Regions from separate parts of the Micromonospora sp. R77 genome, predicted to be linked through region 1. Evidence: riboswitches for the same ligand, from Rfam matches in the RefSeq annotation. Region 1 holds a riboswitch; each other region holds the start of a gene.
What was found. A riboswitch is a leader RNA that binds a small molecule or an ion and turns the genes downstream of it on or off. The one in region 1 is predicted to bind cyclic di-AMP.
Positions count from the first base shown of each region.

Region 2: linked by a shared signal. The riboswitch ahead of MRQ36_RS22635 (C39 family peptidase) and the one ahead of MRQ36_RS13370 (NlpC/P60 family protein) in region 1 are both predicted to bind cyclic di-AMP.
Region 3: linked by a shared signal. The riboswitch ahead of MRQ36_RS05365 (hypothetical protein) and the one ahead of MRQ36_RS13370 (NlpC/P60 family protein) in region 1 are both predicted to bind cyclic di-AMP.
Region 4: linked by a shared signal. The riboswitch ahead of MRQ36_RS15595 (hypothetical protein) and the one ahead of MRQ36_RS13370 (NlpC/P60 family protein) in region 1 are both predicted to bind cyclic di-AMP.

Region 1 is NZ_JALDST010000001.1:2,892,052-2,895,229, forward strand. It holds gene MRQ36_RS13365 (N-acetylmuramoyl-L-alanine amidase) at 1-901, opposite strand, end outside; cyclic di-AMP (ydaO/yuaA leader) riboswitch at 1,136-1,272, shown strand; gene MRQ36_RS13370 (NlpC/P60 family protein) at 1,332-2,318, shown strand; gene dcd (dCTP deaminase) at 2,391-2,969, opposite strand; gene MRQ36_RS13380 (pyridoxamine 5'-phosphate oxidase family protein) at 3,048-3,178, shown strand, end outside.
Region 2 is NZ_JALDST010000001.1:4,795,650-4,798,827, forward strand. It holds gene MRQ36_RS22620 (hypothetical protein) at 1-126, shown strand, start outside; gene MRQ36_RS22625 (hypothetical protein) at 646-849, opposite strand; gene MRQ36_RS22630 (hypothetical protein) at 881-1,453, shown strand; cyclic di-AMP (ydaO/yuaA leader) riboswitch at 1,745-1,887, shown strand; gene MRQ36_RS22635 (C39 family peptidase) at 2,119-2,973, shown strand; gene MRQ36_RS22640 (alpha/beta fold hydrolase) at 3,173-3,178, shown strand, end outside.
Region 3 is NZ_JALDST010000001.1:1,209,174-1,212,351, forward strand. It holds gene MRQ36_RS05355 (AAA family ATPase) at 1-324, shown strand, start outside; gene MRQ36_RS05360 (cation diffusion facilitator family transporter) at 432-1,346, shown strand; cyclic di-AMP (ydaO/yuaA leader) riboswitch at 1,490-1,619, shown strand; gene MRQ36_RS05365 (hypothetical protein) at 1,624-2,697, shown strand; gene MRQ36_RS05370 (hypothetical protein) at 2,813-3,178, shown strand, end outside.
Region 4 is NZ_JALDST010000001.1:3,326,275-3,329,452, reverse strand. It holds partial or broken gene MRQ36_RS34450 (HAD-IC family P-type ATPase) at 39-809, opposite strand; cyclic di-AMP (ydaO/yuaA leader) riboswitch at 1,497-1,627, shown strand; gene MRQ36_RS15595 (hypothetical protein) at 1,632-2,651, shown strand; gene MRQ36_RS15590 (carbonic anhydrase) at 2,725-3,178, opposite strand, start outside.

The DNA of each region.
Region 1 (3,178 bases):
CGATCTTCTGCTGCGCCGGCCGCTCACCGAGGTCGTGGTTGCCGTAGTCGCCCGGGTTCGGGCCGTACTTCTCGTAGGGCGCGGGGATCCACTCGCAGGCGAGCCGCACCGGGCACTCCAGGCCGTCCGGCCGCTCGGCCCGGCGCAGCCCCAGCTTGTGCAGGCCGGACTCGTCGGGCGTCACCGACCGGGCGGCGAGGGTCACCCGCTGCCCGTCGTCGGTGGTCCGGCTGGCGCCGAGGCCGATCTGGTCGTACACCTCGTCGGCGAAGGCCGCCGCGGCGTCCTCGGTGTCCGCGCCGGAGTAGCGGGCCACCGCGCCGTACCAGGCCGCCGGGTCGCTGCCGGCGCCGACGGGCGCGGCCAGCTCCTTCTGGTACGACGCCAGCAGCGCCGCGCCGCCCCGGATGTTGGCGGCGGCGTCGTCCCGCAGCGTCTCCTCGGCCACCCCGGTGAGCGCGGCGGCGGTGTCGAGGGTCTGCAGGGACGCCGACGGCAGCAGGTCGCCGGTCGGCTCGGCCGCGGCGGCGGTGTCCACGGTCAGCGGCCGGGAGTCGTCGCCCCGGGGGTCCTCGTTCTCGTCGACGTGCGCGCCGGACGGGGTGGCGGCGACCTGCACGGCGTCGGTCAGGTGCATGGGCCCGTAGCCGCCGCTGGTGCTCGGCTGGCCGGGATGGGTGTCCCAGCGGGACTCGAGGTAGGAGACGCCGAGCAGGACGCTCTCCGGTACGCCGTACTCGGCGGCGGCGGTCGCGTACTGCTGCTGGCGGTCGGTGGGTTGGTCGGTCCCGGTGGTGGCCGGGTCGGCGGTGACCGGGCCGGCGGTGAGCAGGACGGTGGCCGCCGCCACGGCGCCGGCGAGCAGGATCCGTCGGCGTGGCGGGACGGGGGTGAGGTGCATGGAACCTCCAGGTTCGATGGGGGTCACTGCGTGCCCACCCTCGCCCCCGGTACCGCTTCAGGTCAATACCTTCCGGTTAAATGATGTTGCCTGAAAGATTTCTTCACGAACCGCGATCCGGCGCCCTCAACAGGTACGGAGTGTCACGGCGTCGCGGGTTGCGGATCGATAACGGCCATCTCTACTCTGGTCAATCGTCGACCGGAAACTGGACCGTCCATCCCGGGCGGTCACGGTCGGACACCGCCGAGTCGCCTCCGGGCGAGCCGGGGACCCAGGTAACCGGGGTGAATCCGCAGCACTGCGGTAGGGCGGCTCCCTTCCCGCCCGAACCCGTCAGCTAACCCGGTAGGCGGTCACGCAGAAGGAGTACGGAAGCCCGGTGGCACACCATGCCCCGCGGCGACCGTCGGTCCGGTCGGTCGACCGGATGACGGCTGCGCCGCGCCCACGCTGGTCCCGCTTCACCACCCTCCTCGCCGCCCTGGCCGGCACCGCCGTCATCCTGACCGGCGGCGCCACGGCGGCCCACGCCGAACCCTCGGTCACCGAGATCGAACGCCAGATCGACCAGGACTGGGAGAAGCTCGAACCGATCATCGAGCAGTACAACGCCACCAGTCAGGACCTCGCGGTCAAGAGCCGGCAGGCCGACGCCCTCGCCAAGCAGATCGCCCCGCTCCAGCTCCAGGTCGACCTCGCCATGGGGCAGGTCAGCGGGCTGGCCGCCGAGGCGTACAAGGGGCAGAACGTCTCCACGGTGAACGCGCTGCTGGGCAGCCGCTCGCCGGGCGACGTGCTGGCCGGCCTCGAACTGCTCGACCGCTTCGCACACCGCCAGCAGCAGGAGGTGCGGTCGGTCGTCGACCTGCGCGACCAGCTAACCGCGAAGAAGAAGCCGCTGGACGAGATGGTGACCCAGCTGACCCGGACCAAGGCCCAGCTGGCGGCGAAGAAGCAGCAGATCAACGCCGAGATCGCCCGCCTCGGCAAGCTCCGGCTCAAGGTGTACGGCAGCGGCGGCGGCGGTCCGCTGCGGCCCGCGCCGTGCCCGTCCGGCTACCCGGGTGGCCCCGCCGGGGTCGCCGTCAAGTTCGCCTGCGCCCAGATCGGCAAGATCTATGTCTGGGGCGCCGCCGGCCCGGACCACTTCGACTGCTCCGGTCTGACCATGGCCGCCTGGGACAAGGCGGGTGTCTCGCTGCCGCACAACGCCCGGCAGCAGCACGACGTCACCCGACGGGTCAGCCGCAGCGAGCTGCGCCCCGGTGACCTGGTCTTCTACTACAGCGACCTGCACCACGTCGGCATGTACGTCGGCGACGGCTGGGTGGTCCACGCCTCCCAGTCCGGCAAGCCCATCACCATGAAGCGCGTCGACGACGGCCAGATCAACAGCTACGGCCGTCCCGGCTGACGGTGAAAGGAGGGGCCCCTTCTTAACGCCTCAGGTAGAGGAAGGGGCCCCTGTTAACACTCGGCTGGCCGGTCAGCGGGTCGGCCAGGTGCGCCAGTTCTGCCAGGCGCGGCTCGGGGTGGGGCCGCGCTGCCCCTGGTAGCGCGAGCCGTAGACGACCGAGCCGTACGGGTGCTCGGCCGGCGAGGAGAGCCGGAAGATGCAGAGCTGGCCGATCTTCATGCCCGGCCAGAGCGTGATCGGCAGGTTCGCCACGTTGGACAGCTCCAGCGTGACGTGCCCGGAGAAGCCCGGGTCGATGAAGCCGGCGGTGGAGTGGGTGAGCAGCCCGAGCCGGCCCAGGCTGGACTTGCCCTCCAGGCGGCCGGCGAGCTGGTCGCCCAGCGAGATCACCTCGAGCGTGGAGGCGAGCACGAACTCGCCCGGGTGCAGCACGAACGGCTCGCCGTCGGGCACCTCGACCATCGAGGTCAGGTCGTCCTGCTGCATGGCCGGATCGATGTGGGTGTAGAGGTGGTTGTTGAACACCCGGAAGAGCTTGTCCAGGCGTACGTCGATGCTGGACGGCTGCACCAGCGTGGGCTCGAAGGGCTCCAGCGCGAGGGTGCCCGCCTTGATCTCGGAGACCAGGTCACGGTCGGAGAGCAGCATCGGAACACCATAGCGACCGATACGGGCGAGCTGCGTGTCGGACTGCGCGTTAGTACGTGTGTTCGATAGAATGTCGGCATGGCTTCCTGGTCCGAATTCGCCGCCGACGAGCCCCGCCTCGCCGACGAGATCCGCCTCCTCATGCAGCAGTACGGGCCGGGTTTCGGCTATCTCGCCACGGTCCGCGCCGACGGTGGGCCCCGGGTCCA
Region 2 (3,178 bases), 1.9 Mb from region 1:
ATCACCCGCATGCTCACCAGCCTGGCCGTGGCGGTCGCCTGCACCCTCGGCGCGACGGCGCTGCCCGCCCAGGCCGCGCCGCCCTGGACGGCCCCGGCCGGCGAGGCCGCCCTCGTCCGCCGCTGATGACTGGTCCGCCGCGGCACTACCGACCCGCTGGCTGCGGCCCACGCCGACCACCGTCACCGGTCACGCCGCCACCCACCCTGCGGGCTCCGGTCACGGCATCTTCCACACCGCCGGCCGGGTCGCGCCGCCACCCGCGCCGCCGGTTCCGGTCACGCCGTCGCGGCCACGGCCGACGCCGGTCGGGCGGTCGATGCCAGGGGCGGCTCCGGACAGGTGGTCACCGCCCCGGCCCGCGTCGGCCACTCGGCCACCGGCACGGCCGACTCCCGCCCGCCGCCGTCGGCGACCTGCCGGCCCGGGTGGCGGCTCGCGGGGCGCGCGCGCACCGGCCGTACCGGGCACCCCGCAGCACCTCGCGGGCGGGTCGGCACCGTCGGCCCTCGGCTCCCGCGCCCCGCCGGCCCGCTGACGTCGTGCGGGCGGTCGCCCGCGAGCACGCACCACCCGACCTCACCCCCGTATGCACCCGGCGGCACCCGTACCGGTCGTGCCCGTCTCCGGGTCCTGCGGACCTCTTCACCACATCCGCTCCGTGAGGTGCCGACCATGCAGACCGTTCTGTACCAGTTCCTGATCGAGGTCCCGGAGGCCGCCGCCATCTGGTCGGCCCTGCTCCTGCTCGCCCTGCTCCTGCTCGCGGTGCTGGTCGCCCGCCCCGAGCGGGACACCCCGACCGACGACGAGCCGGCCGTCGACCCGGCGGTGGCACAGGCGGCCCAACTGGCCGACCTGCGCCGCTACTGCCGACGAGGTGGCCGTCGCCGCCGCCGGGGCGGCGGAGAACGCCCGCCGGCACCGCGAGCGCTGGCTGGTCGCCCAGGCGGAGGTGGACCGGGCCTGGCGGACGTACGACGAGGCGGAGGTGGCCGCCCGACGCTCGCCGGTGCCGTACTGCCCGCGCCGCGCACCGCGCACCCCGGCCGAGTACGCGTCCCGGGAGCGCTGGCTGCACCACGCCGCGATGACGGCGCACTGGCGGGGCGACCTGACCGCCCGGCAACTCGCCGACGTGCTCGCCCACCGCAACGGGTGGGACCCGCGCCGGCACCCCGCCGAGCAGGAGATCGTGCTGGCCCGGGCGGTACGCGACGGCCGGTCGGCCGGGTACCGGGCCGCCGCCGAGCGGGAGCAGCGGGCGTGGCGGGACGCCGAACTGGCCGCCGAGTCGGCCCGTGCCCTGGCTGTGGAGGCGTACGCGGCGGCGGAGCGGCTGCGCCCCGGCATCGTCCCGGTACGCCGGTCCGAGGCGGTGACCCAGACCTTCGCCCCGGTCGGCGCGCCCGTCCCGCGGACCGCCCGGTGGCGGCCGGCGCGGGTTGGCTGAATTGTGACGTGAAACTGCCGGACCGGATCGCCCCGGAATCGAAAAACGGTCATCCGGGGCGTGGCGGTCCATGCCGTCCCAGGTTGCCGGGTCACCCGCTCCCCGTATGTCCGGTAATCGACCGCCGTTCCTTTCTCGGCTGCTCGTCCCATTGAGTGACGTCAGTGACCTGTCTGTTCCGGTCGGATCCGCAATGTTCGACGTTTACGCAGGTGGGAGCGCTTGGCAGGGCGCGTACCCGCCGGTAGTGTCGGCGCGTCCGGTGCGGTTTCCGATCGCAAGAGGCGACGCCGCGCCGACCCGCTCAATCGTGATCTTCTGCGAACCGGGGACCCATGCACATCCGGGGTGAATCCGCGGGCCACGGCCCGCGGTAGGGCGATCTTCCCGCCCGAATCCGTCAGCTAACCCGGTAGGCGGTGTCGGAAGGAGTTCCGTCTTCGTGCAGCACTCTGCCACCCCTCGACCACACCCCCTCCACGGCGCCGCGGTGCCGTCGCTCGCCCTGTCCGCGAGCTGATACCGGCATCCGCCCGCGCGCCCGACTGACCGGGCGCACCCCTTCCCCGCGGCCCACCCCGCCCACGGATCCGCTCCGTCGCGCGTGAGCATCTCCGCGCGCCGGGCCGGCGTGTGCCGCCCCCACCCCGTGGAGGAAGCCCCCTGTGAAGCACACCCTGAAGCGGCAGCTGCGGCGCCTCGCCACCGAACGTCGCTACCAGATCGTCGCCGGTTCGGCCGCCGCCCTGGTGCTGGCCTCCGGCACCGGCGCCCTGCTGGCGCACGGTGACGACGCCCCCGTCCGCCGGCAGAACACCGCCGCCGTGGCCGACCTGGCCCCGCAGCTCGGTGACGTCGCGGCCGGCACCCAGGCCCGGATCGCCGCCGTCCCGTCCGTCTCGCCCAGCGCTCCGGCGTCGCCCAGCGCCTCGCCCTCGGCGAAGCCGACCAGCGCCAGGCCGACCACGGCCAAGCCGGACCCGGACACCACCCGCAAGGCGGCACCGAAGCCGCCGTCGAAGAAGGTCCTCGACTACACCTACGAGGCACAGACCACGTACTACAACTGCGGCCCGGCTGCGGTGCGCAACGCGCTGAGCGCCGCCGGCATCGAGCGGACCCAGGACGAGCTGGCCGTCGCGCTGGGCACCACCGAGATGGGCACCAACTCGGCCGAGGACACCACCCGGGTGCTCAACCAGCAGGTCAAGGGCAACCCGTACCGGACCCGGATGATCGAGGGCAGCCCGAGCGCGGCGCAGACCGACCGGCTGCGGGCCGACGTGGTCGCGGCGGTCAGCAAGGGCCGGGCCGTGGTGGCCAACGTCGCCGGCGACGCCACCGACACCGACGGCGGCTGGCACTCCTTCCCGGGCGGCCACTACATCGCCGTGGTGGGCTACTCCGACGACGGCCGGACCGTGCGGATCGCCGACTCGGCGGACCCGTCGCTGCCGGCGTACTGGATCAGCACCGTCGAGCTGGCCAACTGGATGGCCACCCGCGGCTACTCCGCCTGATCAACCCCGTTCACCCGTCGGGCGTCGGCTCCTGGAGCCGGCGCCCGACGTCGTCGTCCCCCGGGCCCTCCCCTCGCCGGGTGTCGGATGTCCGCTCTCGCGCGTGGTGTCCGGCCGGTGGCACACTGCGGCGCATGACCGACGACACGGGTGCCCGGCACCTGCTGCTGCTGCACGGGATGGGTGCCACCGGCGAGGTGTGGCT
Region 3 (3,178 bases), 1.7 Mb from region 1:
CCGGTCGAGCGGACCGTGCCGGCCGCCGCGCTGCCGGCCGCGACGGTCGAGGCGGCGGGCGCGCTGCTGGCCGAGGTGGAGGGAACGGTCGGCGTGATCACGCCGGTGCCGCGCCGGGACGAGGTGGCCGGCTGGCTGGGCGACCTGGGCGGCTCCCGGCTCCAGGTGGTGACCAGCCTCCAGGCCAAGGGCATGGAGTACGACGGCGTGGTGCTGGTCGCGCCGGGCGAGATCCGGGCGGACCCGGGGTCGGGGGTACGGACGCTCTACGTGGCGCTGTCCCGGGCCACCCAGCGGCTGACCACGATCGACCCGACGGGCTGAGTCGCCCCACCGGCAGTTGTGGCGGCGGTTGCCGGACGTTCACTTGCACACATAGCAATGTGAACATAGATTGGGTCGGGCTCGGCCGAGGGACGGAGGGTGTGGGAGTGGGCGCAGGTCACGACCACAGCGGCGCGATCACCAACGCCGCGCACCGGCACCGGGGCCGGCTCTGGGCCGCGTTCGGGGTCCTCGCCGCACTGATGGTGGTCGAGGCGGTCGCCGCGTTCGCCACCGGCTCGCTGGCGCTGCTCTCCGACGCCGGGCACATGTTCACCGACGTGCTGGGCATCGGCATGGCGCTCGCCGCGATCACCGCCACCCGGCGCGCCGACACCGACCCGCAGCGCACCTTCGGGCTCTATCGGCTGGAGGTGCTGGCCGCCCTCGCCAACGCCGTGCTGCTCGGCGGGGTCGCGGTCTACGTGCTGGTCGAGGCGGTCCGCCGGTTCGGCTCGCCACCCGAGGTGCTGGCCGGGCCGATGCTCGCCGTGGCGGCGCTCGGCCTGCTCGCCAACCTGGTCGCCTTCGCCCTGCTGCGGGCCGGGGCGCAGGAGAGCATCAACCTGCGCGGGGCCTACCTGGAGGTGCTGGGCGACCTGCTCGGCTCGCTCGGCGTGATCGGGGCCGCGCTGGTCATCGCGCTCACCGACTGGTGGTGGGCGGACCCGGTGGTGGCGGTCGCCATCGGCGTGTTCATCCTGCCGCGTACCTGGCGGCTGGGCCGGGCGGCGGTCCGCATCCTGGTCCAGGCCGCCCCGGAGCACCTCCAGGTGACCGCGGTGCACGACCGGCTCGCCGCGGTCCCCGGCGTGGCCGAGGTGCACGACCTGCACGTCTGGACGCTGACCTCGGGCATGGAGGTGGCCTCCGCGCACCTGACCATGACCCCGGGGGCCGAGGTGGGCGACGTGCTGGCGGCGGCGCGTACGGCGTTGCACGAGGACTTCCACATCGATCACGCCACGTTGCAGATCGAACCCGGAGCGTCGGCCGGGGCCTGTGGTGCGGTGGAGTGGTAATTAGCACACGCTTAAATCTCTGTGGTTATTGTGGTGCTATGCCGGTTTTGGCTCGTTCGAGCAGGGCCGCGTACCGAGCCTGCCCGGCATCACGCCGGTAGGCTCGACCGCGGCCTCCGCCGGGCGGCGCCCTCCGGCGCCTGCGGTGGCCGCCGCCTAATCGCCGCAGGGCGAGCCGGGGAACCATGTTCGTGGGGTGCATCCGCGTCAGCGGTAGGGATCTTCCGTCCCGAACCCGTCAGCTAACCCGGTCGGCGGCTGACGGAAGGACATGTGCATGCCATCAGTGGCACCAGTACGACGGACGGCCGCGCGGCTGGCGGCCCTGCTCGTCGCGACGCTCGCCCTCGGCGTCGCGGTCGCGCCGGTCTCCCCCGCGGGGGCCGCCCCGCTGCGCGTCGCCGCCCCCGGCGACGACGAGGGCGGCACCCCGGCGCTGCGCGCCCAACTCGACGCGGCCAGCAAGGGCTGGCTGGAGGCGAAGGCCGCGCTGGCCCGCTCGGTCAAGCGGCAGCAGCAGCTCAACGCGCAGCTCACGACCGTCGAGGCGGAGCTGGCCAACCGGGACGCCAACGTCGGTGAGATCGCCGGGGTGGCGTACCGGACCGGGCGGCTCAGCGCGGCGTCGGCGCTGCTCAACAGCAGCAGCCCGGACGGCTTCATGGACCGTGCGGCGGCGTTGGACCAGGTCGCCGCGCACGAGGACCGGGCGCTGCGCGAACTGATCCAGACCCGCGACGAGGCCACCCGCACCCGGACCGCGCTCGGCATCGAGATCCAGGAGCAGCGCAAGCAGGTCTCGGTGATGGACAAGCGCAAGCAGCAGGCCGAACGCGCCCTCGAGGTGGCGAACGACAAGGCCGAGAGCGCCCGCGACGCCGACAGCGGCAGCACCGGCAACCGGGGCACGTCCAACGCCGACGCCACCCCGGCACCGCGCAACTCGGACGGCTCCTGGCCGCCCGAGTCGTGCAGCGTGGACGACCCGACCCCGGCCGACGGCTGCATCACCCCGCGCACCCTGCACGCGCTCCGGCAGGCCCAGGCGGCCGGCTTCAAGCGGTACGTCTCCTGCCACCGGCCGAGCGGGTCGGGTGAGCACCCGAAGGGCCGGGCCTGCGACTTCGCCGCGCAGACCGACGGCTTCGGCGGCGTCGCCTCCGGCGGGGACCGGACGTACGGCGACAACCTGTCGGCGTACTTCATCCGCAACGCCGACCCGCTGGCGGTGCTCTACGTGATCTGGTTCAAGCGGATCTGGCTGCCGAGCAGCGGTTGGAAGGCGTACAGCGGCGGCAACGGCGACCCGTCCAGCGACCACACCAACCACGTGCACCTGTCCGTCTACTGACCCCGGCCGCCGGCCTGCCCGAGGTGGGGCGGGCCGGCGGCTACGTCCCGGGACGTACCCCGGATGTCGCCGCCGGGCCCACGACGACGCGCTCCGCACGGGCGAGCATCGGGGCATGAGGCGACTCTCCCCGACCGCCCGCAAGGCCCTGCTGACCCTGCACCTGGTCACCTCGCTGGGCTGGCTCGGCGCGGACCTGGCGCTGCTCACCCTGGGGATCGCCGGGCTGCGCGGCGCCGCACCGGAGGCGGTCTATCCAACCGCCGGGCTGGTGGTCACCTGGCTCTTCGCGCCGCTGAGCGTGCTGGTCTGGCTGGTCGGCGTGGCCGGCGCGCTGCTCACCCCGTGGGGACTGCTGCGCTGGCGCTGGGTGCTGGTGAAGTTCGCCCTCACCACGGTCATGCTCGGCCTGGTCCTGCTGCTGCTCACCCCCAGGGTGCGGCGGCTCGGGGAGCTGGGGGCGGCGGCGTCGGACCACCTG
Region 4 (3,178 bases), 430 kb from region 1:
GCCGACCCGGCGGCGGCGACAATCGCCCGGGCGAGCGGGTGCTCGCTGTCCGCCTCCACCCCGGCGGCCAGCCGCACCACCTCCGGCCCGGCCACACCGGCCGTCCCGGCCACCTCGGTGACGACGTGCCGGCCCCGGGTCAGCGTGCCGGTCTTGTCGAAGAGCACCGCGTCGACCAGGCGCATCCGCTCCAGGGCCAGCCGGTCGCGGACCAGGATGCCGGAGCGGGCCGCCAGGGCGGTGGAGAGGGCGATCACCAGCGGGATGGCGAGGCCGAGCGCGTGCGGGCAGGCGATCACCAGCACGCTCACCGTCCGCACCACCGCCTCGCCGACGTTGCCGAGCAGGCTCCAGACCAGCACGGTGACCACGGCGGTGCCGACGGCGACATAGAACAGCCACGCCGCGAAGCGGTCGGCGAGCACCTGCGCCCGTCCGCCGGCCTGCTGCGCCTGGGCGACCAGCCGCTGGATCCCGGCCAGCGTGGTCTCCTCGCCGAGCGCCTCCACCCGGACCCGGATCGCCGAGTCGGTGGCGACGGTGCCCGCCACCACCCGATCCCCGACCGACCGGGCAACCGGACGGGACTCCCCGGTGATCATGGATTCGTCCAGCTCGGCGCCGCCGTCGACGATCCGTCCGTCGGCCGGCACCCGGCCGCCGGGGCGGACCAGCACCACGTCGTCGAGCCGCAGCTGCGCGATCGGCACCCGTTCGGTGCCCCCGTCGGGCCGTACCCGCTCGGCGTCGTCGGGCAGCAGCGCGGCCAACGCGGCCAGCGCCCCCCGGGCCTGCCCGACGGCCTTCATCTCCTGCCAGTGGCCGAGCAGCATGATGGTCACCAGGGCCGCCAGCTCCCACCAGAAGTCCAGGTCGAACGCGCCCAGGCTGGTGGCCAGCGACGCACCGTACGCGACGGTGATGGCCATCCCGATCAGCAGCATCATCCCCGGGGCGCGGTCCCGCACCTCGCGGACCGCCCCGACCAGGAACGGCCAGCCGCCCCACCAGAACACCACCGAGCCGAGCACCGGCCCGACCAACGACCGGCCAGGGAACTCCAGCGAGTAGCCGAACCAGTCCATCACCATGTGGCTGGTCAGCACCACCGGCACGGTCAGCACCAGGCAGAGCCAGAAGCGTCTCCGGAACATCTCCGGGTCGTGCCCGGCGTGCTTGTCGTGCCCGCCCGCCCCGCCGTGGCCACCCGCCTGCCCGGCGTGGCCGGTCGAGTACCCGGCGTGACCGGTCGCCTGCCCGTGCTCCGTCATGCCTTCACCATGCCGCCCGCCGCCGCGTCGGGTGGCCGGACGCCCCGAGGAGTACGGAGGTCGGATGGTGACACTGCGCAGCGTGACGGCCGGTGTTAAACGCGATGCTGGTCACGCTGGGTCGCAGCGAAATACCGCGTTTGGTGGGCTTCAGGACGTAGCTGCCCGGGAGTGCTCTCGGGTAACCTCGCTGCCGGTCACCGCCGAAGGCGCGCACCGGCGCCTGCGGTGCCGCCGCCCAATCGCCGCACGGCGAACCGGGGAACCAGGTACATGGGGTGAATCCGCGCGAGCGGTAGGGGCCACTTCCGTCCCGAACCCGTCAGCTAACCCGGTCGGCGGTCGACGGAAGGGAACACTGTGACGGCACCCCTGCGCCGCTGGTTGACACCCGTGGTGGCCGTGCTCGCCGCCTTCGCTGTCGTGGCCGGCCCCACCCCGGCGACGGCCGCCCCGACCACCCCCGCCCCCTCGGGGCACGAGGAGGACGACGAGCCGGCGCTGATCACCGACGTGATCGACGCGGCCAACCGGGGCTACATCCAGGCGAAGGCGAAGCTGGCCAAGTCCGAGGAGCGGCAGCGCCAGCTCGCCGCCGAGGAACGCCGGGCCAAGGACGAGCTGGAGGCCCTGAAGCCCCAGGTGGCGCAGATCGCCGCGCAGTCGTACCGGACCGGCCGGATCGGCGCGATGGCCATGCTGCTGGAGAGCAACGCGCCGGACTCGTTCGTGAAGCGGGCCGCCGCGCTGGACGAGCTGAACATGGTCAACGAGCAGAAGCTCGCCGACGTCAGTGCGGTGCGCAACCGCGCCGAGCAGGCCCGGCTGGCGGTCGAGGCCGAGGTACGCGAGCAGGCGAAGCTGACCAACGAGATGGCCCGCAAGAAGAACGAGGCGGAGAAGTCGCTCGCCCTGGTCGGCGGGCTGGGCTTCACCGGTGGTCTGGTCTCGGCCACCTCCCCGGTCGCCCGGGTCGCCCCCGGTCGCGGCTCCGACGGTGACTGGCGTCCGGAGTCGTGCAGCGAGAACGATCCGACCACCTCCGGCTGCATCACCCCGCGCACGCTGCACGCGTACAAGGAGGTCAAGCGGGCCGGCTTCAACCGCTTCGTCGGCTGCTACCGGCCGGGTGGGCCGTGGGAGCACCCGAAGGGCCGGGCCTGCGACTGGTCGTTGCAGAACAGCGGCTTCTCCCCCTGGCACAACAACGACACCCGCCGGTACGGCAACAACCTCGCCGCCTTCCTGATTCGCAACGCCGACCGGCTCGGCATCTACTACGTGATCTGGAACCGGCAGATCTGGTTCCCGGCGACGGGGTGGAAGTCCTACAGCGGCCCGTCCAACCACACCGACCACGTACACATGTCGTTGCTCTGAGCCGGCGACGTACGACGAAGGGGCCGTCCCCGCGATCACGCGGGGCGGCCCCTTCGTTCTGGTCCGAGGGCGCTCAGCCGGTGACGGCGGGAGCGGTCCGGTCCGTCGCGGTCTGCTCGCCCGCCGGCACGGTGGTCACCGTGCGCACCTCGCCGGCGCTCAGCCGGTACGACATGCCGACCACCGCGCACCGCCCGGCGGTGACCCGCTCGGCCAGCACGGTGGAGTTCGCCAGCAGCGCCTCGACGGTCTGCGCGATGTGGATGTCGACGATCCCGTCGATGGTGGTGACGCCCTGCTCGGCGGCCCGCTGCAGGCTCGGCACGACGGCGTCGACCACCGCCCCGAGGTGGCCGGCCGGCGGCGTGCCGGTGGTCGCCACGTCCCTGGCGGCCTGCACGGCGCCGCACGAGTCGTGGCCGAGCACCACGATCAGCGGGGTGCCGAGCACGGTCACCGCGTACTCGACGCTGCCGAGCACCTCGGGGCCGACCGTGTGGCCGGCCGTCCGGACCACGAAGAGGTCA